3 regions of the Gilvimarinus sp. 1_MG-2023 genome follow, and region 2 is predicted to be linked to each of the others. Evidence: predicted binding sites of a transcription regulator. Region 2 holds the regulator's gene; each other region holds the start of a gene.

Region 1 (8,227 bases), on a different contig from region 2:
GAATTTCCGCGCCGATGATCCGGCATTAATCGGGCATTTTGCCGATGTTCGGATCGATCAGGCCCTGCCCAATTCGTTATTGGGAACCTTGATCAGCTCAGAGTTGGATGAAATGTAACAATCTCAGTCTATAACCTGTGGTTAAATGGGGTGAGTTTCTAATAAGGAATTGGCCGGTTCACCCCCTTTTCACACTTGTGTGAATGGTTTAGGCTTAAATTTCGATATCGCAGCAAGAGTACAGATTTTTCCTTGAACAAACACGTGGTACCCGACCTCTCCCAAGACACCCGCGAGGTGATCTTGGAGCCCAGCGACAATCGCCGTCTCGCCAGCCTCTGCGGTCAGTTTGACCAGCATTTGCGCCAGATCGAAGAGCGTCTGCAAATCGAAATTCGCAATCGAGGCAATCAATTTGCGTTGATTGGTGACCCCGCTAAGCTCGACGCTGTGGCGGCGATACTGCGCGAGCTGTACCGCGAGACCGATCGTATTGAACTCACCCCCGATGAAATTCATCTGGCCTTGCAGAGCGCAGGAGTCGAACAACTTATGCAGGAACAACCAGCGGTTTGGGACGAGGCGGATGACGCTCCGGTTCCCGCAGGCACCGTACTGATTCGCACCAAAAAGTGCACCATCAAGCCGCGCGGTGTTAACCAGCAGCGCTATGTGCGCGCCGTGCAAACCCACGATATTAACTTTGGTGTGGGTCCGGCCGGTACCGGTAAAACCTATTTGGCGGTAGCCTGTGCGGTGGAATCATTGCTGCGCGATGACGTCGAGCGCATTTTACTGGTGCGCCCGGCTGTTGAAGCCGGTGAAAAACTGGGTTTTTTGCCAGGTGATTTGGCGCAAAAAGTCGATCCATACTTGCGCCCGCTGTACGACGCCCTGTTCGAAATGCTCGGTTTCGAGACCGTGGGTAAATTGCTTGAGCGCAACGTAATTGAAGTGGCACCGCTGGCTTATATGCGCGGGCGCACCCTCAATAACTCGTTTGTTATTCTCGATGAAAGTCAGAACACGACCTGTGAACAGATGAAAATGTTCCTCACCCGAATTGGCTTTGGTTCTACCGCGGTGATTACCGGTGACCCGTCACAAATCGATTTACCCCGCGGTCAAAAGTCGGGCTTAAAGCATGTTGTCAATGTACTCGATGGTGTGGAAGGTATAAGTTTTACCCACTTTGGCGCCAAAGACGTGGTCAGACACCCTCTGGTGCAGCGTATTGTAGAAGCCTACGATGCTTTTGAAGCGCAACAGCCGGACACCGATCACTGATATGGTCTGCCAAGTTGATATCAACGTCCAGGTGGAGGCCGACACAGCCCCGAGTGACGACGAAGTACACCGATGGGTGGCGGCGGCAGTCGCTGACAGGCGCGCGCAAAGCGAGGTCAGTGTCAGTATTGTCGACGCCGAAACCAGTCAACGCTTAAATGGCCAGTACCGCGGCCGCGATTATCCCACCAATGTTTTATCTTTTCCGGCCGACTTACCTGAAGAGCTGGGTTTACCCCTGCTCGGCGACTTAGTGGTTTGCGCCGCTGTGGTCGAACGTGAGGCGCGCGAACAGGGCAAACCCCCGCAGGCACACTGGGCCCATATGCTTGTACACGGCACCTTGCATTTGCTAGGTTACGATCACATCGAAGATTGTGAGGCTGAGCAAATGGAAGCGCTGGAAACAACCATTATTACCGGGTTAGGTTTCGCACCGCCCTACGAGGTAAGCACTACGGCTGCCTCTGACGAGATAATATTCAAACAGGAATCATCAACGCCATGACGGACGACCCCTCGAGTAGCAGCTTAACCCGACACCAAGAAAGGTCTTGGTTAGATAAGCTGATACACGCCTTCTCCGCTGAACCTAAGTCTCGCGATGACTTGATGGATATCATCAAAGACGCCGCTGAAAATAAGCTGCTGGACCAAGAAGCGCTCAATATTATTGAAGGCGCCCTGGATGTATCCAGCCTTCAAGCGCGTGAGATTATGATTCCCCGTACACAAATTGTAGCGGTAAAGATTGACGATAAACCCAAAGACTTTTTGCCCAAAATCATCGAGTCCGGCCACTCGCGCTTTCCGGTTATCGGCGACTCGATTGACGATGTCAAAGGCATTCTTTTGGCCAAAGACCTGCTGCGCATGATGCTGGAGGGCACCACCGATTTTAGCCTGGAAGAAATTCTGCGTACCGCCAATATTGTGCCGGAAAGTAAGCGGGTTAATGTATTGCTGCGCGAATTTCGCGAGCAACGCTACCATATGGCGTTGGTGATCGATGAGTACGGTGGTATCTCCGGATTGATTACTATTGAAGACATTCTGGAAGAAATTGTCGGTAATATCGAAGATGAGACCGATGAAGAAGTGAGCGATGAGCACATTAAGCGTGTCAGCGATACGGACTTTGTGATTAAAGCACTGACGCCGATCGAGGATTTCAACGATTACTTCGAGGCCGGTTTATCCGATGATGATTTCGATACCATCGGCGGTATTTTGATGCAAGCGTTTGGCCATTTGCCCAAGCGCAATGAAACGGCGGAAATTGATGGGTTTAAATTTCGCGTACTTTACGCCGATAACCGGCAAATTCATTTGGTGCGATTAACCCTTGGTGACCTCTGAGACCATCATCACCGGGCAGGTGAAGTCCGGTATTCACAAACTCCCTCCCTGGCTTGCCACCGCCCTCACTTTGTTGTGTGGCGTGGTTCAGCCTTTGGCTTTGGCCCCGTTTAACCTTTGGCCTTTGGGGTTTTTGGGGTTGGCGGGCTTTGCGTTACTGTTGTTTAAATCGTCCCCTGGCCGCGCGTTTCGATTGTCGACGGCCTTTGGTATTGGCCTATACGGTGTGGGCGCCTCTTGGGTGTATGTCGCCATCAATCAATTTGGCAATGCATCATGGTGGTTGGCTGCACTGTTAACAGCGCTGTTTGTTTTATTGCTTGCGCTCGTTTTTGCAGCGCCTTTTGCCCTGTGTACGCGTTTAATTGGCCACGGCCGACTAGGCATTTTGCTGGGATTTCCCGCCTGCTACCTATTGGGTGAGTGGGTGCGCACGTGGTTTTTAACCGGTTTCCCTTGGTTGTTTATTGGCTACGGTCATTTATCGACCCCGCTGTCGGGTTGGGCACCGGTGCTGGGTGTATTGGGGGTCGGCTTTTTGGCCACCTTCAGTGCGGCCTGTTTGGCCAGCTGGGCGTTCTTTATGCGGCCTTCTGCCAACTTGTGGATGGCGACTGTGCTGAGTCTCTGTCTTTGGCTGGGTGGCTGGTGGCTGCAAGGTATATCTTGGACGCGGGTGAACAGTGATCAGCCGGTGAAAGTCGCCATGGTGCAACCCAATATCGCGCAAGAGGTGAAGTGGCACCCGGCCCAAGCACAGCCTACCTTAGATTTATTAATGCAGATGAGTGAAGGGCACTGGAGCAGCGACTGGCTGATCTGGCCTGAGGCGGCAGTGCCTTTAACCTATCATAACGCGTTGGATTTTCTCGATGAGGTGAACCGCAAAGCCAGCGACACTCAAACCGGAGTGATTACTGGCATTATCTTTGATGAGCGCCAAACACGGAGATTTTACAATTCTCTGGCGGGTTTTGGTGAGGCGTTGGGGATATACCACAAGCAGCGTTTGGTGCCATTTGGCGAGTATGTTCCCCTAGAAAGTTGGCTGCGAGGGGCGATTGAATTTTTTGATTTACCCACCTCTTATATTCATCAGGGCCGTGACGGACAAAGTGGTCTGCAAATAGGCGATGTTAGTATTGCGCCCAGTATTTGCTATGAAGTGGTCTATCCCTCTTTAGTGGCTCGGGGCGCGCGCCATCGCAATGTGTTGCTTACGGTCAGTAACGATGCCTGGTTTGCCGACTCTATTGGCCCGCTGCAGCATCTGCAAATGGCGCAAATGCGCGCTTTGGAGACGGGGCGCTATTTAATTCGCAGTACTAATAATGGGATCAGTGCGATTGTTGACCCCAAAGGTGAGATCGTGGCCAAGAGCGAGCAATTTGTCGCCACCACATTGAGTGGGGTGGTCTATCCCGCCTACGGCGGTACACCATTTATGCGCTGGGGCAGTTGGCCGATGGTGGTGTTAAGCGGGGCCATGTTAGCCGGTTTGTTGGCTGCCAGGCGTCGGTTTCACTGAATCTGGTTAGGCCCTAGCGATGCCTCGCAACTTGTTTAGCTATTGAGGGTAATACGGGTAAATTCAATTTCATATTTGCCCGCCACCGGTTCGGCCTGAAATATTTTGGTGTTCGGGTACTTTTTACTGACCAATTCTAAAAATTGTTTTTTCGTTTCCACTGGCATAAATGCACCTAAATAAACCGAGCGCAAATGCTCCGAAGCAAAAGGGACCTCGGTGAACCATTGCTTTTCATCGGTTGTTTTCACCGCGTCCTCGGGGCTCACATTCATTAGGCAGCGCCATTCCTGCTCGTTTTTAGAGCTGGGTTGTTTGAGTAAAAATTTATCCTCAAAATATTCCTGTGGTCTTAATTTTTCGTTGTACAGCACGACATTGAGTTGCTCTTTTAACGTCGTGATTTCGGGTCGCGTCTGGTTATAGCGCACCGGCTTGGGGTGGGGTAGACAGGAGTCGTCGCCGCACTGAAATTTCAATACCGCGCCGCGATGTTCGTCGGCAAAATATTGCCAGGCCGTGAGGTTGTCAGCCTTGGCGCTAAAGCTGCATATACGCAAGCTGCGGGTGTACAGGCGCCAGTGGCCCATAGTCTCATCAATTTCCTCCTGGCGCTGATCAACCATGCGCGCCATTAACTCGCCCAGTACTTCTTCGGCCTCCTCTGGTGAAGAAAACCTCTCTTCGTCGCGCCAGCGGCGGATAACAGTGGCCAGTGGCGAGTTGCCTCTGGGTTCTTCGCGGGCAAAAATCATTCCGCAAGAAGTACGAATGACGCTCTGTAGCAGCGTTTGAGGGTCAAAAGCCAGCGCAGTGCGGTGATTGAGCTCGAACGGGTCGCTGAACAATACCGGAGCGCTCCAGCGCAAGGACTGCTGATCTAATATTTTATAAGCACATTCGGCCTGGGCAAATTTGGCCAAAGTATCTGGGTGGTCGGGCACAGCTTATCCTTAAATGAAAATCATGCCTCAGAGCTATCGGCTAAGGTCTCGATTTATAAAGTTTTTATTAGCGCAATGATTATTTCAACGGCCTGCTAGTATTTAATAGCGGCTCTGGGGTTAAGTTGCAACAATAAATGTTACATTTTACGCCACCTGTCTTACTAAGCATAGCAGCTTGTGAGTAAAGAGCAGTTGGAAAAGTGCCCTTTGGGCACTGTTCAAAGTGTGATTGTAGGCCTAAAATAGCGCCACTGCTCCCACCTTAGACCGCAAGGAAATGTCGTGATTTTCACAGGTTCTCATATTCTCTCCGTCGAACAATTTGATCGCCCAGATATTGAACGTATTTTCCAGGTGGCGGATGCGATGCAGCCCTACGCGCTGCGGCGCAAGGTCACTCGAGTACTGGAAGGCGCCATTTTAGGGAATATGTTCTTCGAGCCAAGTACCCGTACCCGCATTAGCTTTGGTTGCGCTTTTAATCTACTGGGGGGGGAGGTTCGCGAAACCACCGGATTTGAGAGCTCGGCCATTGCTAAAGGCGAATCACTGTACGATACCGCCCGAGTGTTGTCTGGTTTCTCCGATGTCATTTGTATGCGTCATCCAGCCGAGGGATCGGTGGCAGAGTTTGCCGAAGCCAGCCGCGTTCCGGTATTAAATGGTGGGGACGGGGCCAATGAACACCCCAGCCAGGCTCTGCTGGATTTGTACACTATACGCAAAGAGTTAGCTTCCAAAAATCGCGGGATTGACGGCCTGAGGATTGCCTTAATCGGTGATTTAAAGCACGGCCGTACGGTGCATTCACTGTGTAAATTGATGCGTTTATTTAAAAATGTTCATATTACACTGGTGTCACCGGCCGAGCTGGCTATGCCAGAGCATATTGTCGATGATATGCGCAGCGCCGGCCATACGGTGGCGGTTACCGAGGATTTAACCCAGAGCATCACTAACGTCGATATTGCCTATTCAACCCGTATTCAAGAAGAGCGCTTCGCCTCCAAAGCCGAAGCCGATACCTACCGTGGGCGCTTTCGCCTCAACCAGTCTATTTACACTCAGTATTGCGAGCCCAATACGGTCATTATGCACCCCTTGCCCCGCGACTCGCGCGCCGAGGCCAATGAGCTAGACAACGATTTAAATCAGAACCCCAATTTAGCTATTTTCCGTCAGGCAGATAATGGTGTGTTGGTGCGAATGGCGCTGTTTGCGTTAGTGTTGGATGTGGTGGATCAAGTGGATAAATACGCCCGAGACGTCAACTGGTATAACTCGGCGCGCACCTTGTGAGCCCCAGCGTGGCGGGTTAAATGCTGAGCAATTGGCTGGCCATTCGCAGTAGGTCGTCTTGGTTTAGGGGCAGAGTCACACAGGGCTGAACATCGGTGGTATCTGCTTGAGGCTGCCCCAGAAACAACTGAGCCGTGGTACTGGTGCGCTTGGTAGTGCTGAGCCGGTTGCTGAGCAATCGCCCGTGGTGATCAGCCATAGCGGGGCTCAAAATAATCAAGTCGGGGCGAATTGTCAGGGACAATTCCAAAGCTTCATCGGCGGTTTCGGCCGTCACTAAATTGTAGTACTGCTGCAATTGCTGGCTGGCTTGTTGCTGTATCTCCACATCGGGGTGAGCGATCACTACAGTGCGATGGGCGGTCATTTCATCAATATTGTACTGATTGCGCCCCGAGTGTTTGGCGCGGTATAGCGCTCTATCGGCGGCTTTAATCAATCCCTCTAGGCTGTGGCCGGATGTTTGCGGGCAGCAGGCTCCGCCGACGGATACCGTCACCGTTTCGGCGGTGGGTGATACCTCGTGCAGTATCGACTTATTGGCGATGCTTAGTTTGATGCACTCGCTAACGCGGGCGATACCGGCTTTATCGGTGTCTGGCAGCAGCACAACAAACTCTTCACCGCCGTAGCGTCCCAATAGGTCGTAAGGGCGGTGCAGACATGATTTGATGGCGTCGGTAATGGCAACCAAGCAGGCGTCACCGGCAGGGTGACCGTAGTGGTCGTTGTACAGTTTGAAGTGATCGACATCGATCATTAATGCGCTGATACAGGTGGCTTGCCGGCTGGCTAATAGCCACTGCTTTTGGGCTTGTTCGTTAAAAGTACGGCGGTTGTATATTTGGGTTAAGCTATCGAGCTGGCTGATGGCTTCCAGCTCGCTATTGAGCGCATTGAGCTGATCGCGCATCTCTGAAATACGTTCCATCGCCCGAATTTTGGCGGTAATAATCATTTTACTGACGGGTTTGATGAGATAATCATCCCCCCCGGCCTCGATACCCTGCCGGTAGTCTTCGTCTTCGCTCATTCCGGTGACGAAAATAATCGGAATCCAGTGATCCCCCAGCCATTCGCGAATCAGTGCGGTGGTTTCAAACCCGTTTAAGCCGGGCATTTCTACATCCATGATGATCATATCGACGGGGTTGTCTTCTAGCAGTTGCAGCGCTTGCTCGCCACTTTCTGCCACCAACGGCGTATGGCCTGCGTCAGTAATATACTGACTCATGGCGTGGCGCAAGGTGGCGCTGTCTTCGACTAAAAGAATTTTCATCATGTAGGCTATAAGCTAGAGTTGGGCAGGTAACAGTTTATCGACAATTGGCGCTAAATACATCATGTGCGTCACAGTTTGACGAATATTAGGCGCAGTGATCAACATAGCGCCAAAAAGATTGCTCGCGCCGAAACAGCGATTTCTCTAAGTGTTGATGTGTCTTCTGCCCGAGCCGGTACTGGGCGATAAAAGTAACCGTGCCTTCTTGGTCAGACACGCCCCCCTTATGCCAGTCGAGAATCTCCAATCCTAACCACTCGCAACGGTTGGCCCACTGGTGAATTGCCTCCGGGGAGGTGCTGTGCCGGCTGGAGGTGCTCCAAGTCTGCCACAGATAATCGATGGCGCCATACACATGAGCGCTGTAGCGCGAGCGCATTAACTCCACCGCTGTGCTCGCAATTTGCCCCTGATAAATAAAGCGGGCACAGCACTGAGAGGCCGGTGCCATCGAGCCACAATAGCAGTTAATATCAGTGTTTAGTGGCATTTTTCACCTCTTTTGGGTATGTTGTGCGGCTGAAT
Region 2 (8,227 bases):
ATTGCAGAACCTATTGCGCGAGCGGGTTCCTATTCGCGATATACGCTCAATCGCCGAAGCTTTGGCGGGGGTGGCAGGAAAGAGTCAAGATCCCGCCACTTTAACCGCCGCGGCGAGAGTCTCACTGGGCCGTCAAATCATCCAAAGTATCAATGGTACCGCGGCCGAGCTGCCGGTTATCACGTTACACCCTCAGTTGGAACAATTGTTGCTGGGTACTGTTCAGCAAGCACATAAAGCCGGGGTAGAAGAGAGCGCTTTTGTAGAGCCAGGGTTGGCAGAGAAGCTACAAAAATCATTGGCAGAGGCCGCACAGAAGCAGGAAATGGCCGGCAAGCCAACCGTTTTACTGGTGGCGGCGCCTTTGCGAATTATGTTGGCGCGTTTTTGCAGACACAGTATCGCGGATATGCATGTGCTGGCATACACAGAGATACCAGACAACAAGCAAATTACCATCGATGCCTCGGTTACCGCTGACGGCTAAAGGTGAAGTAGGAGATAGGCATGAAAGCAAAAAGGTTTGTAGCCAAAGATATGCGGCGGGCACTTGAATTAGTGCGCCAAAACCTCGGCGAAGATGCTGTGATTCTTTCTACCCGACGGGTAAAAGAGGGTGTGGAAATTTTAACCAGTAGCTCCGATTCTACCACGGTTCAAGCAGCGCCGGGTATGTTGTCGAGTCAATCTCAGCCACAGCCATTGTTTCCCGACCACCAAGATAAGTCAGATAAAAGTGGAGCCGATATAATGGCCGACATTGAGTTGGCCAGTCGTCGCTTGGCTGCCCGTGCGGCAGTTGACGAGTCTGCCGATGAGTATTTGGCAGAGCGTCAGGTTGTTAATGCCGGTATCCGCGTCTCTAATGCAGCGGTAGGCAACATGACCAAGCCTAAAGCAACGGTTAAAACTCAATCAGCGGCCGAACGTTATGGTTTGTTGGACGAACCAATTGAGACAGCTAAACTTGAGCTGACCGAGCGTGCAGACTCAGGTGCAGAGCGTCAGAGTATTGCGGATTTACAAGAAGAAATCTTACAAATGCGACAATTGCTTGAACAGCAGTTGTCGTCTTTCGCGTCTGCGCCGCCTAACACCAAAGCGGCCGCACCTATTAATGGCGGCATGGCCCAGCGCTTATATAATTTGGGGTTTTCTGAACGCGTAACCCGAGCGGTGCTAAAAAAGCCTTTAAACAATCGTTTAATTGCCAAGGCTTGGCCTGAGGTAATGGCCCGTTTGGCGAAAGCCATACCAGTTTGCCGAGAAGATGTGACCGCCAGCGGGGGTGTTTTTGCCTTTGTTGGGCCAACCGGCGCCGGAAAAACCACAACCGTTGCCAAGCTAGCGGCGCGCTATGTCATGCAACACGGCGCTGATAAAGTCGCTTTAGTGACCACCGATACTCAGCGTTTAGCGGCACACGACCAATTGCGTTCTCTGGCGAGCATTCTAAAAGTGCCCCTGAGAGTAGTTGATGATCACAACCCTTTGCCCCAAGTGTTGCGCAGTTTACGCAATGTCGAATTGGTGCTTATTGATACCGCAGGCTTGCGTCACGGCGACCCTGTGCTAAAACAACAGATGAAAGCTCTGGCCCAGATCCCTAAAGTGCGCAGTTTGCTGGTTTTGCCGGCCAATAGCCAAGCTCAGATGTTACAAGCGTCACTTCACGCCTACAATGAGGCAAAGCTGCAGGGTTGTGTGTTGTCTAAACTGGATGAAACCACCAGTATCGGCGAGGCCATTGATTGTGCGATACAGGCAAAACTGCCAATAGCCTATACTACCGATGGTCAGGAAATTCCTGATGATATAGCGGTTGCCAAAGGCCCGAGTTTATTGAGCCGAGCAGTGCGTGTCGCGGGCAATGCTGAATCAAAAGTAACTGTGCGGCGATAAACTCTGTGAGTGACAGGCATTACTGTGTAATGATTGACAATAGATTGCGTATTACAGATAACTTATTGGGCCTCACCTGGGTGAGTGCGACAAAGAGAGTGTTGAGATGAGTCAAAATCGCCCTGTGCAAGTCATTGCTGTTTCCGGTGGTAAAGGCGGTGTAGGTAAAAGTAATATTTCGGTTAATCTCAGTATGGCACTGGCTCAGCTGCGTCGCCGTGTGGTATTGCTGGATGCTGATCTTGGCTTGGCCAATGTCGATGTACTCTTAGGAATCTCCCCCAAATACACCTTAGCTGATGTACTGGCGGGCAATTGTGATCTTGAGGATGTGTTAGTCACCGGGCCTGCCGGTATCAAAATTGTACCGGCGGCCTCGGGTGTACAAAGAATGGCGGAGTTGAGCCCCCAAGAGCACGCTGGGCTGATTTCTGCCTTTAGTGATTTGAGCGATCAAGTTGATGTGCTCGTCATTGATACTGCGGCAGGTATTTCCGATACCGTGGTGAGTTTTGCTCGTGCGGCCAATGAGGTACTCGTCGTGGTATGCGATGAGCCATCATCGATTACCGATGCCTACGCACTGATCAAACTTCTGAATAAAGAACACGATGTGCAGCGCTTTCGAGTGGTGGCCAATATGACCCGAGGAGCCAGAGAGGGGCAGCTCATGTTCGCCAAACTCAATGCTGTTTGTGAGCGGTTCCTAGAGGTAACACTGCAGTATGTTGGACAGGTCCCTTTCGATGAGACCGTTCGCAAATCGGTGCAAAAGCAGAAAGCTTTACTGGAATTTGCACCTAATTGCAAAGCTGCTCAGGCTATCCGCCAATTGGCAAAAACGGTTGATGGTTGGCCTCTGCCGGCTGCACCAACCGGCAAGTTAGAGTTTTTTGTAGAGCGGCTTCTGCAAACGGGTGGGGCGGGGTATTGAGTAATGAACGCGGCAAATGGGTTGGCTATGTACAGTAATTCGAATTCCCAAGCGAATCCTATCAATGTCGAAGACTACGCCTCACTGGTAAAGCGTATCGCTCACCATATGATGTTAAGAATGCCTGCATCAGTGCAGGTCGATGATTTAATACAGGCGGGCATGATTGGCCTTCTTGAGGCGGCACAAAAATACGATGGATCTAAAGGCGCTAGCTTTGAAACCTATGCTGGCATTCGAATTCGAGGTGCCATCGTCGATGAAATGCGACGCGGGGACTGGGCTCCAAGATCTGTTCATCGCAACGCTCGACGTGTCAGCGAGGCTATTACCCGGGTGGAGGCTCGACATGGACGCGATGCCGACGACAGTGAAGTGGCAGCCGAATTAGGGGTTGAACTGAACGATTATCACGCAATGCTGCGCGATGCCAATTCCAGCCGTTTGTTTAGCTATGAAGAAACCTTTACCGACGATGCCGGAGCTTCTCTTTCCGGTGAATCCAGCGAGTTTGATAACCCTCAGGACAATATAACGCGAGAAAGCCTAAAGGTATCTCTCAGTCAGGCGATAAACCAATTGCCGGAACGGGAAAAAATGGTGTTGGCCCTTTACTATGATAAAGAGCTAAATCTTAAAGAAATTGGTCAAATATTAGGCGTTAGTGAGTCCCGGGTTAGTCAGATACATTCTCAGGCGGCTAGCAGACTCAGGTCCAGACTGTCAGATTGGACCCAGAATGATTGATCATAGGGTACAATAGCCGGGTTCCGATCTCAAAAATATAGGATCGGAACGTAAAGTGGCCGCTGGCACTGGATTCATTCTCCCCAGCGACTAGAATTAGAGTAATTCAGACTCCCTTGAGAGTAATACGGAGGCAGCATTGGATAAAGAAATGAAGATTCTAATTGTCGATGACTTTTCGACAATGCGGCGGATCATCAAAAATCTACTCAGAGACCTTGGGTTTACCAATACCCACGAAGCTGATGATGGTGTGACTGCACTGCCGATGCTGAAAAGCGGCGGGTTTGATTTCTTGATTACCGACTGGAACATGCCAGGGATGAGTGGTATCGATTTGCTTAAAGCAGTTCGCGCCGATGAGAAACTGGCGCCTTTGCCAGTTCTTATGGTCACTGCCGAAGCAAAGCGGGATCAAATTGTTGAGGCGGCGCAAGCGGGTGTTAATGGTTATGTCGTCAAGCCTTTCACTGCGGCGGCACTGAAAGAGAAGATTGAGAAGATTTTCGAGCGGGTAGGTTAATAGCTCAGAAAATTACAACAATAAAGGCACTCCGATGACGTCTGATACTCAAGAAAACGACAACAAAATGTTCGTCAAAGAACTGCAAGAAAGTGCCAGTTTGCTGGTGGAGAAACTTCAAGGTAATGATTACGATGAGGCGACCCGCTTAATTGAATCGATAGTGTCTTCCCGGGATCAGCATCTTTTCCAGTCTGTGGGCCGTTTAACCCGCGGTCTGCACAGTGCCATTGTCAATTTCAATGTTGACGGCGACCTCTCCTCAGAACCTCCCAGTATTGAGCGTTCTGAAATTCGCGATGCTACCGACCGTTTAAAGTATGTCATTGATTTAACCCAGAGTGCCGCTGACAAGACCATGGACATGGTTGAAGAGGCCGCTCCTATTGCGATGAACCTGGGACAAGAGGCTAACTCTCTCAAACAAGAGTGGACCCGGTTGCAAAGTGGAGACATGAGTGCGGACGAGTTCAGAGCACTCTACACCCGTATGGATGATTTTTTGGGCCAAATGGAAAGTGGTACTCAGCAGCTGGGGAAAAACCTGCAGGAAATCATTCTCGAGCAGGGCTTTCAGGATCTAACCGGTCAAGTGCTCAAGCGCGTAATGGGTCTGATTAATGAAGTCGAACAGGATTTGGTCAGTTTGGTTCGAATCGCCGGTCAGGTAGAAGAGATTACAGGTTTACAAGTTGAGGCCGATAACGAGGGTAAGGCCCGCGTTGTTGAAGTCAGTAAAGGCGAAGGCCCTCAAATTGATAAAGAAAAAGAAGACGTAGTATCAAGTCAGGACGAAGTAGATGACCTGCTGTCCAGTCTCGGCTTTTAGAGGAAGAGTGAATGGGATTCGGTGATGATGAAGAAATTCTACAGGATTTCCTGGTTGAAGCCGGTGAGATTCTAGAGAACCTCTCAGAACAACTGGTCGAACTGGAGCGTCAGCCCGACGACCGTGAATTACTGAATGCCATTTTTCGCGGTTTTCATACCGTTAAGGGTGGGGCCGGTTTTTTACAGTTAAACGCGATGGTGGAATGCTGTCACGTCACCGAAAACCTGTTCGATATTCTGCGCAATGGTAAACGCGAAGTGACATCTGAGCTTATGGATGTTGTGTTGCAAGCGCTAGATGCCGTTAATTTGCAATTCGAACAGGTCTCTCAACGCGAAGAGCTCACCGCGGCCGACCCCGAACTCCTTTCACAGCTCGAAAAACTGGTCGCCTGCGAGGATCTGAACGGACCCAGCGCAGCCCCTGCCGATGACGGTGCTGTCCCGTCTGAGTCGCAAAGCGCTTCGCCCGATACCGTTCGCGCTAGCAGCGATATCACCGACGACGAATTTAATGACCTGTTGGATGCCTTATCCGGTACTACGGCGGGCCAATCTACTAACGAACCGAGCGGCGCGAGCACTACTGCGGCCACTACACCTGATGGTAGTAGTGATGAGATTTCCGAAGATGAATTTGATGCATTACTCGATCAACTTCACGGTGCCGGGCAAGCTCCCGGTGCGGCAGCGCCTTCAGCGCCAAGCGGCAATAGCAAGCCGGCAACCTCAAGTGATGAGATTAGCGATGACGAGTTTGAGGCTCTGTTGGACGAATTACACGGCAAGGGTAAGGCCCCGACAAAAACCGCTGGCTCAGCTCCTGCTGAGAGCACGCCAGCCGCCGACAGCTCCGAGCCGGCTAAAGCCGCTGGAGCCAGTGATGATATCAGCGACGACGAATTTGAAGCTTTGCTGGATCAAATACACGGTAAAGGCAAAGGGCCTCAAAGTAATGCAGCTCAAGACAAAGCTCCCGCTCCAACACCTTCTGCTAAGCCAAAAGTAGAATTAGCGCCTAAAGCTTCAGCGTCTCAGGCTCAAGCCAAAAGCGCTACACCGGGTGGCCCACAAAAAGGCCGGCCTGAGCGAGAAGGCGCGCCAGCCCAAGTAGAAACAACAGTGCGGGTAGATACGCAACGGCTCGATGAAATCATGAATATGGTGGGCGAGCTGGTCTTGGTGCGCAATCGATTGGTGCGATTAGGTGATAGCGCTCAAAATGAGTCTTTATCTAAGGCGGTCTCTAATCTTGATGTTGTAACGGCTGATTTGCAGTCATCCGTTATGAAAACTCGTATGCAGCCAATTAAAAAGGTGTTTGGTCGCTTTCCTCGTGTGGTGCGGGACTTGGCTCGCAATTTGAAAAAAGAGATTGACCTTGAACTGGTCGGTGAAGAAACCGACCTGGATAAAAACTTGGTTGAAGCTTTGGCCGATCCCTTAGTTCACTTAGTGCGCAATTCGGTAGATCACGGTATCGAACTGCCAGAAATTCGGGAACAAAAAGGCAAACCACGCAAAGGGTGTGTTGTGCTGGGCGCGGAGCAAGAGGGCGATCATATTCTTCTGTCTATTACCGACGATGGCGCCGGTATGGATCCGGATAAGCTGCGCAAGATTGCAGTGGAGAAAGGTGTCTATGATGAGGATACTGTGCAGCGGTTATCCGATAGTGAAGCCTTTGCGTTAATTTTTGCTCCCGGCTTTTCAACGAAAAAAGAAATCTCCGACGTGTCGGGCCGCGGCGTCGGAATGGATGTGGTGAAAACTAAAATCACCCAATTAAATGGTTCGATAGAAATTCAATCGAAATTGGGTGAGGGCACTCGCTTTAATATTAAAGTCCCGCTTACCCTGGCAATCATGCCAACGTTGATGATCATGTTGGAAAATCAGACCTTTGCTTTGCCTTTGGTCAGTGTAAATGAAATTTTCCATATGGATCTTACCCGTTCCCACGTGGTGGATGGCCAAGAGTGCGTGGCAATACGAGATCAGGCAATACCTCTATTTTTCCTGAAAAATTGGTTGATCAATGGTGCGCATGTATCCACCAAAAATCAAAAAGAAGGCCATGTGGTGATTGTAACGGTAGGCACACGGCGTGTGGGTTTTGTTGTAGACCAATTGATCGGACAGGAAGAAGTTGTTATTAAACCTCTGGGTAAAATGTTACAGGGTACCCCGGGGATGGCCGGCGCTACGATTACCGGTGATGGCACCATCGCTCTTATTTTAGATGTGCCTAGCTTATTGCAGAGCTATTCTAATGGCGCGTGATTTTGAGTTGTAACGGTTATGGATTTTATCCTGATAAATGGAGATAAGGCATGCCCGTACGGGTAATGATTGTAGATGATTCACACTTCTTTCAAACACGACTGAAGGAAATTATCGGTAAAAATGCAAATCTTCAGGTGGTTGCTGTTGCAAGTAATGGCCGAGAAGCTGTAGAAATGGTTGCCAAGGCCAAACCTGATATTATCACCATGGATTTCGAAATGCCGGTGATGGACGGGGTAACCGCGGTCAGGCATATTATGGCCGAAAACCCTACGCCTATCTTAATGTTTTCTTCGTTAACCTACGAAGGTGCACGTATTACTCTGGATGCATTGGCCGCAGGCGCTTTGGATTTTATCCCCAAAGATTTTGCCGAAGTGTCTCGCAACTCCGTGACTTTAACTCAAAAATTACACGAACGATTACTTACTTTAGCTCGTCAAGCAAAAAGTACCCCAGCCGTTAGTCCGGCCAATACTGCAACAAGGCATGCAGCCACTGCTGATCGTGTAACCCCGCTGCCGAAACGGCAACCATTAACGAGCAGCCGGCCAAGAGTCGAATCAACGAAATCCAGCTCAATTAAAAAGACATTCCCCAAGCCTAAACTGCTCGTGGTTGGCGCCTCAACCGGAGGGCCGGTGGCATTGACCGATGTGTTGACTAAATTGCCGGGAAATTTTCCAATACCTATTTTGCTGGTACAGCATATGCCGGAGAATTTTACTAAAGCTTTTGCCGAAAGACTTAACAAGCAATGTGCTATTGAGGTTCGCGAAGCGGTGGATGGCGACACCTTACGGCCGGGTGTGGCATTGTTGGCGCCCGGGGGTAAGCAAATGATGCTGGATTCTCGTGGCTCAAAAGTAAAAGTAATGCCCGATGATGTGAGAATTAACTATAAACCCAGCTTGGATATCACTTTCGGTTCCGCCGCTAATAGTTTGTCGGATCGTGTGCTTGGCGTTGTGCTAACCGGGATGGGGTCTGATGGATGCAAGGGG
Region 3 (8,227 bases), on a different contig from region 2:
TATTTTCTCTGACAATGTGCACAATCCTTTGCAGCTGTGGATCTTCAGGGTCTTGGCGATGCAGCAGCCAGGCAAACATATCCTGATCTTCACATTCCAATAACTTCCAATAACGTTCCTTGTCGGCTTGCTCAAGGGAGGGGTATATATTGTCCAAAAATGGCAGCAAGATTAAATCCAGCTCCAGCATGCCACGACGACTTCCCCAAAATAGGCGATTACGCTCCACTTAAATTGCTCCGAACAGACGATTTTTAACGTTCGCAGTATAACCTAAGTTCCTCACCGGCTTATACAACCCAGGCCAAGTTATGGCCCGGGTTATCACGACTCTATCACTCAGTGTCGATATTAATGGTGCGAATCAGGGGCTGACCACGCCGATAAAAGCGTATGGGATACAGCTTGTCCTCTTTCAGTTCGGAGGACAGATCGCGATAATCATCGGCGTCACTCACCTCGTCATGGCCGAGTTGAACAATCACATCCCCGGGACGCAAGCCGGTTTCAGCCGCGGGAGAGTTTGGCTCCACTTGCCTAACCAGTGCACCTCCATCGAGTTTCCAGCGCTCACGATAGCGGCTGTCTATGTCATCCACCTTCATGCCTAAGCGGTCCAGAGCGCCGCTGTGGCGCGATTTGCCCGAGGACTGCTCGCTGTCATCCCCGGCCCGCTCGGCCAGAGTAACCTCTAGTGTTTTACGTTTGCCCTTGCGCATTACAGTGAGTTCAACTTCGGTGCCCGGTGCCACACGACCGACCAGTTGCGGCAAGGTGCCCGAGTCTTCTACCGTTTTGCCATCGAACTCGATCACAATATCGCTGGGCAACAACCCTGCCTTTTGCGCTGGGCTTTCATCTTCCACATCATTGACCAGTGCGCCCATGGGCTTATCTAAGCCGAAGGAAATGGCAAGATCGCGGTTAACATCGGTAATATATACGCCCAACCAACCGCGCTGTACCCGCCCATCATCCATCAGTTGCTCGACCACTTCCTGCGCTACATCCGCGGGAATGGAAAAAGACAGGCCATTGGAGCCTCCAGAGCGAGAATAAATTTGCGAATTAATACCGACCACTTCGCCGTTAAGATTAAACAACGGCCCACCGGAGTTGCCGGGGTTGATGGCTACATCGGTTTGAATAAACGGAACATACGAACTTTCATTGGCGCTAATGGAGCGGCCCATGGCGCTGACAATACCGGCACTGGCGGAGTAGTCCAAACCAAAGGGCGAGCCAATCGCCACCACCCATTGCCCCACTTTTAAACTCTCGGCTGGGGCAAACGACAAGGTCGGCAGATTTTTAGCGTCTATTTTTAGCAGGGCCAAATCCGACAATGGATCTACCCCCACCACCTCGGCGACCAACTCACGCTGATCAAACAAACGCACCACCACCTCATCGGCATCGTCGATGACATGATTGTTGGTCAGCACATGGCCCTCGGAGGAAATAATAAAACCCGACCCCATCGACCGGGCATTGCGCTCGCGCGGATTGGGCTGGCCAAAAAAGTGTCGGTGCGACTCGGGAATCTGATCCAAAAAGGATGGGCCACCCGATACAGTTTTGCTGGTGGTGATTTTGACCACCGCGGGCACACTATTTTCAATTAACTCGGTAAATTCAGGCAGAGCTGCCGCACGAACGGCCATGCCAGAAAACACCAAAACCACACTCATTACTATCTGTGTCATCAACACTCTGTGCTGCATGCAATCACTACCTCTATAGATTGGACCCTACCCTTCGGCAACAGCCGAGGGCGTCAATATCGAGGGTTTTGACCAACGCACTAGAGGAAAATTCCGAAGCTTAATATATTTTTACGCAGTGAATAAAACGAAAGGGGTTTGCACTTGCAGGCAACGGGGCTCGGCACCAATTCCAATGCAAGTAGACGGCAGCATTAAACCGTCGAGCGTGCGCGATTCAAATGCCTCTCACAAGGGTTAGTTGGCTCGGGCAAGCGCTTCGGGATCCGGTTCGAAACGGTCAACGCGCACGGTGACGCGCCTATTTTGCGCCCGCCCTGCAGCGCTTCGATTGGAGGCAATGGGGTAGCGCTCTCCGTGCCACCGCACTTCGATTAACCCCTCTGGTACACCGCGCTCGATTAAATAATTCACCACATATTCCGCACGCTTTTGCGACAGAACCAAGTTATCGGCACGAAGCCCGGCGCCATCGGCATGGCCATCAATCACCAGTGCGGTGATATAGGGGTCGGCTAAAACATAGCGAGCCAGATTGTCGAGCGTTTGCTGCTCGCTATCGTCAAACTCATCCGTACCGCCAGGAAAGAGAATGGATGTGCGGCGCACCTGGTCGTAATTGACAGGCAGCAAGCCGGATAAACACGTTTGGTACTCCGCCAGCGCCTGACGAATGCGTATCGGCTCAATAATCACATCCACCACATCGCTCGACTCGTACCAACTGTCGCCACGCAACAACAGTTGCCGCCCCTCTACCAGCTCTTGCAATAACTGTTGTGAGTCTCGCCAATCCAGGCTGACCGAATCGGTATCGCCCACCGATAATTCACGCATCGAATAGTGTTCACCAACACTGCGCCAGCGCGGAGCCAGAGAAAACAACTCGGCCTGGCCCGGTTTTAATTGGCGGTTAAGCTCGGTCAGCGAGAAGCGCTGAGTCTCGCCGGCCCGGCGCATAAAGACGGCCTCCCCCAGCAGGGGAATATCTTGGCGCATCTGGCAGGCAAAGACACTAGCATCGACCTGCCACTGAGTGTTTTCCATAGAGCCTGCGTAGGTGGCAGCGAAACTCGGTGCCACAACCAACCAGCCCAGCAATCCCAACCCTATGTCAATAACGCGTATTTTCACCCGTGCGGCTCCAACGATTTAGTCATTTGTGACGATCCCGAGAGAGATCACAGGGGTTATCGGCCTAATCCTGCTGCGCTTTAGCCCCATTTTTGCTAGGATGCACGGCTTTAAACTTCCCTGTGTGCATTGGTATGACAAACAAAATTACCCTGATTCGGCCCGACGATTGGCATATTCACCTGCGAGATGGTGACTCTCTCGCCCGCACGGTACCCGATGCCGCCCGGCAATTTGCCCGCAGCATCGTCATGCCCAATCTGGTACCCCCGGTCACCAATGCCAATGAGGCCTCGGCTTATCGTGAGCGCATCAAAGCCGCCACTCCCGCACAGGCTCAGTTTGAACCCCTTATGGTGCTCTATCTAACCGACAATACCCAGCCGGAAGATATCGTAGCTGCCAAAGCCGCCGGAGTAGTGGCCTGTAAACTCTACCCCGCCGGCGCTACCACCAACTCCGACTCGGGCGTCACAGATATCAACAATATTTACCCGGTACTGGAGGCCATGCAGCGCGAAGGCATTCTGTTTTTAGTACACGGCGAAGTCACCGATAGCGCGATTGATATTTTCGATCGGGAGAAGGTGTTTCTCGACACCATTTTGGGCCCCGTGGTCAGTGACTTCCCCGATTTAAAAATCGTACTGGAACATATCACCACCGCCGATGCCGCCGACTTCGTTAGATCGGCCAATGCTAATGTAGCGGCCACGATTACCGCTCATCACCTGTTGTACAACCGCAACCATATGCTGGTGGGGGGGATTAAGCCGCATTACTATTGCCTGCCGATTCTCAAGCGCATGACCCATCAAGACGCACTGGTGGCTGCCGCCACCAGCGGCAATCCCAAGTTCTTTTTGGGCACGGATTCTGCACCGCACACTAAAAACAAAAAAGAAGCCGCTTGTGGCTGTGCCGGTAGCTACACTGCCTACAGCGCTATTGAACTCTACGCCGAAGCCTTTGATCGGGCCGGAGCACTGGATAAACTGGAAGCTTTTGCCAGTCATTTTGGGCCGGACTTCTACGGTCTGGCGCGCAACACAGACACCATAACGCTGACCCGCGAGAGCTGGCAATTGCCGCAAACACTGCCCTATCTCGATGAAACCATTGTCCCTCTGTGTGCGGGAGAAACCCTCAATTGGAAACTGGCGACTATCGCTTAAGGATCTATCGTGAAGCCAAGCCCTCCGGAGTTTGAAAAAGATAACGCATCCCCCATGGCGCAACGCTTTCGCGGTTTTTTGCCGGTGGTGGTTGACGTTGAAACCGGCGGTTTTAACTGCGCCCGGGACGCCCTGCTAGAGGTAGCAGCGGTAACTCTGACCATGGACAGCAACGGCCTGATTATTCCCGAACAGACCCTGGAGTTTCATGTCGACCCGTTTGAGGGGGCCAACATTGAACAGTCGGCACTGGATTTTACCGGAATCGATCTCGACAGCGAAACACGACTAGCGATTCCGGAAGAGATGGCAATGACCGAGCTATTGCAGGGCATTCGCCGCGCTGTACGCCAGCAAGGCTGTACCCGCGCCGTGATGGTGGGCCACAACGCCCACTTTGACCTGGGGTTTGTCAATGCGGCCATTGAGCGCTGCGATATTAAACGCAATCCCTTTCACCCGTTTTCTTGTTTCGATACGGCTACGCTTTCCGGCCTGGCTTACGGCCACACCGTATTAGCCAAAACCTGCCAATTAGCCGGTATCGAATTTTCCAACAGCGCCGCTCACAGTGCCGCCTACGACGCCGAAAAAACCGCCGAGCTGTTCTGCAACATTGTCAATCGTTGGCACAACCTGGGCGGCTGGCCGCCGCCACTGTAAGCTGGCCCTGCTCAGTCGATCGTGATGGCGGGTAAATCTGGCGCCTGTAAAGTTCCGCCCGCAGCCGGTGCAATCACATCGGCCTCCCCCTTGGCCAAAACCACTCCATTCTGATTTGTCACGCTGCACGCTAAGGTCACCAATTTCATGCGAGCCTTTAGGCCGGTAACGGTCAAGGTCACCGTGGCGGTATCGCCAAGCTTTACGGGTTGCTTAAATTGCAGGGATTGGCTCCGGTAGACTGAGCCTGGGCCCGGTAATTGCGTGGCAATTGCAGCCGATACCAATGCCCCCAACCACATACCGTGGCCAATTCTTTCGCCAAACACCGTACCGGCCGCAAACTCGGCGTCCAGGTGAACCGGATTGACATCGCCACTGGTGGCCGCAAACAATACCAGATCGGCCTCGGTCAACGTTTTGCTATAGCTCGCGGTTTGATCAATCGCCAGGTCATCAAAGCCGATGCTTGTAAGCTGAGTCATATTTACCTCTTAATTGTGTACAAAAGCGCTATTGTACCCCCTAGTGAGACTTTCTCTGCTACCAAGGAGCCGAGCAAGTTGATATGCTTAGGTTTGAAGCGGAAATGATCTGGCCAAGTCACAGCTATTGCCCAAGCACAGACTGATAGCTGCACTTGGCTGACCGCCTTATAACAGGCTCCGGGGCTACAAAATGCTAATATTTTTGCCCCGGTGAACGCTAAACCGGCAAGCCCCACAGGCTTACCGTTACCACCGAGAATACTTAGGAGAATCCATGCCCAAGCAGCAGAAGATGTTTGTTGTTGTGGACCCAAACGACGAACAACACGTCGCGCTAGAGCGGGTCAAACGCACGTCGCAATTACAGAAAGTAAAGCCTTTCGTCCACGTCTTTGTCGCTGTTGATGGCGATGCCGTCGACACCCGCGCTTACAATGCCAATCTGGTTCGCGACCAAAGCTGGTTTGACGAACAAATCCGCAGCACGCTTAACGAAGCGGGGGTGGAGCATTTAATTGAAGTTTCTTGGTCATCTGAGTGGCAAGAGTCCATCATGCAAGCGGCCAAACGAGCCAATGCTGACCTGATTTACTTGCCGGTGCACGCCAAAACTGCCAACCGACGTTTTCTGTTTACCGAATCCAAGTGGGAACTGCTTAAAGGCGCCTCCTGCCCAGTGGTTCTGATTCGCCCGGGCGCGCACGAAGAACGCAAAACCGTGTTGGCCGCCGTCAACTTCCAGGCCACTCGTAATGTTCAAATTGAATTGAACGAGAAAATTCTGGAAACGGCGCGCAATATCTGCGGTGTTTACAACGCAGATATGCATGTAGTTAACGGTTACATGGACTCCATGAACTACCCCGATCGCGGCCGACTCGCGAAAGAAACCGGCGTAGACACCGATCGAATTCATGTCGATCACGGCTACACCTCCGATGTGGTTTCTAAAATTGCGGAAAACATCAATGCCGATTTGGTGATTATGGGTACCTTGGGCCAAAACGGTATGACCAAAACCCGCCGGGGCAACACTTCCGAGCGCCTAATTGACGCACTCGATACCGATGTAATGGTGATTAACCACGGCTAATGATAGGCGTTAAATCACCCCCCAAAAGCCCGCTTATTAGCGGGCTTTTGGTTTTTTACGCCTTAGCTAACGGTCGCCGAACGCATAAACGTTACAGTGGTACCATACTGGCCATGGATGATTAAGTATGGCTGAAAACCCTCGTCAATCACCGTAATGGTGCTCAGTGATTGCAAAATGCCCAATTCCGGTCGATAATAAGAACGATATTGGGCTGCGGCCTATCTTATGACTATCGCAGGTTAAAGTGACATGAAACAAGCTCTTGTGGGCGCGCGTATATTTACCGGTGATCAATTTCTCGACAATCGGGCTGTGGTTATCGAAGGCACTGAGGTTATTTCATTACCCGAAAATGACAACGTTGTCCGTCAGTATCCTGATGCGGAGATCATCCCCCTTGCAGGTGGCATTCTCGCCCCCGGCTTTATTGACCTACAAGTCAATGGCGGTGGCGGTGCATTTTTCACCAATGACCCCAGCGTCAGCGCCCTGCAAACCATGCTAGACGGTCACCGCCCTACCGGTACTACCAGTATGCTCCCTACACTTATCAGCGATACACGCCCCACTCATCAGGCCGGAGTGAAAGCCGTATCCGACGCCATCAACGCGGGCATGAATGGTATTTTAGGGATTCATATTGAAGGTCCTTTTTTCGATATGGACAAGCGCGGTGCGCACAACGCCAAGTACATCCGCGGTATCGAGCAGGAAGATATGCAATGGCTGACCGCCATTGAGGGATTCAAAGTAATGCTCACCCTGGCCCCCGAGCACGCCGCCAGCGGCCAAGTGAGACAGCTGTGTCAGGCGGGCATCTTCGTCGCCGCCGGCCATACCAATGCCCATTACGAAGACGTGGTAGCGGCCATTGCTGACGGCTTAACGGGCTTTACCCACTTATTTAACGCAATGCGCCCACAAAGCGGGCGCGAACCCGGCGTGGTGGGGGCAGCACTCGAAAGCGACACCACATGGTGCGGCATTATTTGCGACAACCACCATGTACACCCCGGTTCGGTCAGAGTCGCCCTCAACGCCAAGCCCTTAGGCAAGCTATACCTGGTGACCGATGCAATGTCCACGGTAGGCAGCGAACAAAAATCGTTCACCATTTACGGCGAAGAGATTTTCGAGCACAACGGCGCTCTGGTAAACGCCGAAGGCCGGCTGGCTGGCAGTGCCATCGGCATGATCGATGCGGTGCGTATTGCCCATCGCGATGTTGGCATTTCCTTAAGTGAAAGCTTGCGGATGGCCTCTTTGTACCCCGCTGAATATATGAAACTCAATCAAACACTGGGCCGCATAGATCCGCACTACCGAGCAGATTTAGTGCACTTTACCGACGACTTTAACGTTACGGCTACCTGGGTGGCCGGTGACTACCAACAACACTGATTTGCCGGAGCAATCATGAAAGTTATCATCTTAGAAGACGCCGCATCGGTTGCCGCCTACGGCGCCAATATTTTTAAAAAACAACTGCAGAAAAAACCCAACTCGGTTCTGGGTTTAGCCACCGGCTCCACGCCTGTTGCTCTTTACAAAGAACTGATTGCTTTGAATAAAGCCAATGAACTGTCTTTTGCCAAAGCAACCAGCTTTAACTTAGACGAATACTTAGGGCTGGATGGCGAGCACCCACAAAGCTATCGCCATTTTATGAATGAGCACTTGTTTGACCATGTCGATATCGACAAAAGCAATACGCAGGTTCCGCCCGGCAACGCCGACGACCCTATTGCCGCGTGTATCGATTACGAAAACGACATCAGCAACGCCGGTGGTATCGACATTCAACTCTTGGGTATCGGGCGCAATGGCCATATTGGCTTTAACGAGCCGTCCAGCTCTCTGGCTTCACGCACCCGTGTGAAAACGCTAACCATGGATACCATTAACGATAATTCACGCTTTTTTAAAGACGATGAATACCAACCACAT

The links. The regulator FliA, encoded in region 2, starts transcription of late flagellar genes. The targets are predictions, from matches to a motif close to TAAAGTTATNNNNNNNNCGGCCGATANCC.
Region 1: a site for FliA is predicted at 5,150-5,178, ahead of Q4563_RS09370 (DUF2971 domain-containing protein). Genes of this name have one in related genera too.
Region 3: a site for FliA is predicted at 2,913-2,941, ahead of Q4563_RS09145 (MotY family protein). Genes of this name have one in related genera too.

Annotation. Positions count from the first base shown of each region.
Region 1 is NZ_JAUOSC010000006.1:131,760-139,986, reverse strand. It holds gene miaB (tRNA (N6-isopentenyl adenosine(37)-C2)-methylthiotransferase MiaB) at 1-118, shown strand, start outside; gene Q4563_RS09390 (PhoH family protein) at 253-1,287, shown strand; gene ybeY (rRNA maturation RNase YbeY) at 1,289-1,795, shown strand; gene Q4563_RS09380 (HlyC/CorC family transporter) at 1,792-2,646, shown strand; gene lnt (apolipoprotein N-acyltransferase) at 2,636-4,174, shown strand; gene Q4563_RS09370 (DUF2971 domain-containing protein) at 4,210-5,118, opposite strand; gene Q4563_RS09365 (aspartate carbamoyltransferase) at 5,404-6,420, shown strand; gene Q4563_RS09360 (diguanylate cyclase domain-containing protein) at 6,437-7,702, opposite strand; gene Q4563_RS09355 (YchJ family protein) at 7,788-8,192, opposite strand.
Region 2 is NZ_JAUOSC010000001.1:406,811-415,037, reverse strand. It holds gene flhA (flagellar biosynthesis protein FlhA) at 1-487, shown strand, start outside; gene flhF (flagellar biosynthesis protein FlhF) at 508-1,902, shown strand; gene Q4563_RS01760 (MinD/ParA family protein) at 2,009-2,836, shown strand; gene Q4563_RS01755 (RNA polymerase sigma factor FliA) at 2,840-3,583, shown strand; gene cheY (chemotaxis response regulator CheY) at 3,723-4,106, shown strand; gene Q4563_RS01745 (protein phosphatase CheZ) at 4,141-4,935, shown strand; gene Q4563_RS01740 (chemotaxis protein CheA) at 4,947-7,220, shown strand; gene Q4563_RS01735 (protein-glutamate methylesterase/protein-glutamine glutaminase) at 7,271-8,227, shown strand, end outside.
Region 3 is NZ_JAUOSC010000006.1:79,399-87,625, forward strand. It holds gene Q4563_RS09130 (protein YgfX) at 1-15, opposite strand, end outside; gene Q4563_RS09135 (FAD assembly factor SdhE) at 1-229, opposite strand, end outside; gene Q4563_RS09140 (Do family serine endopeptidase) at 336-1,706, opposite strand; gene Q4563_RS09145 (MotY family protein) at 1,962-2,858, opposite strand; gene pyrC (dihydroorotase) at 2,993-4,033, shown strand; gene rnt (ribonuclease T) at 4,088-4,696, shown strand; gene Q4563_RS09160 (MaoC family dehydratase) at 4,708-5,181, opposite strand; gene Q4563_RS09165 (universal stress protein) at 5,459-6,277, shown strand; gene nagA (N-acetylglucosamine-6-phosphate deacetylase) at 6,530-7,681, shown strand; gene nagB (glucosamine-6-phosphate deaminase) at 7,697-8,227, shown strand, end outside.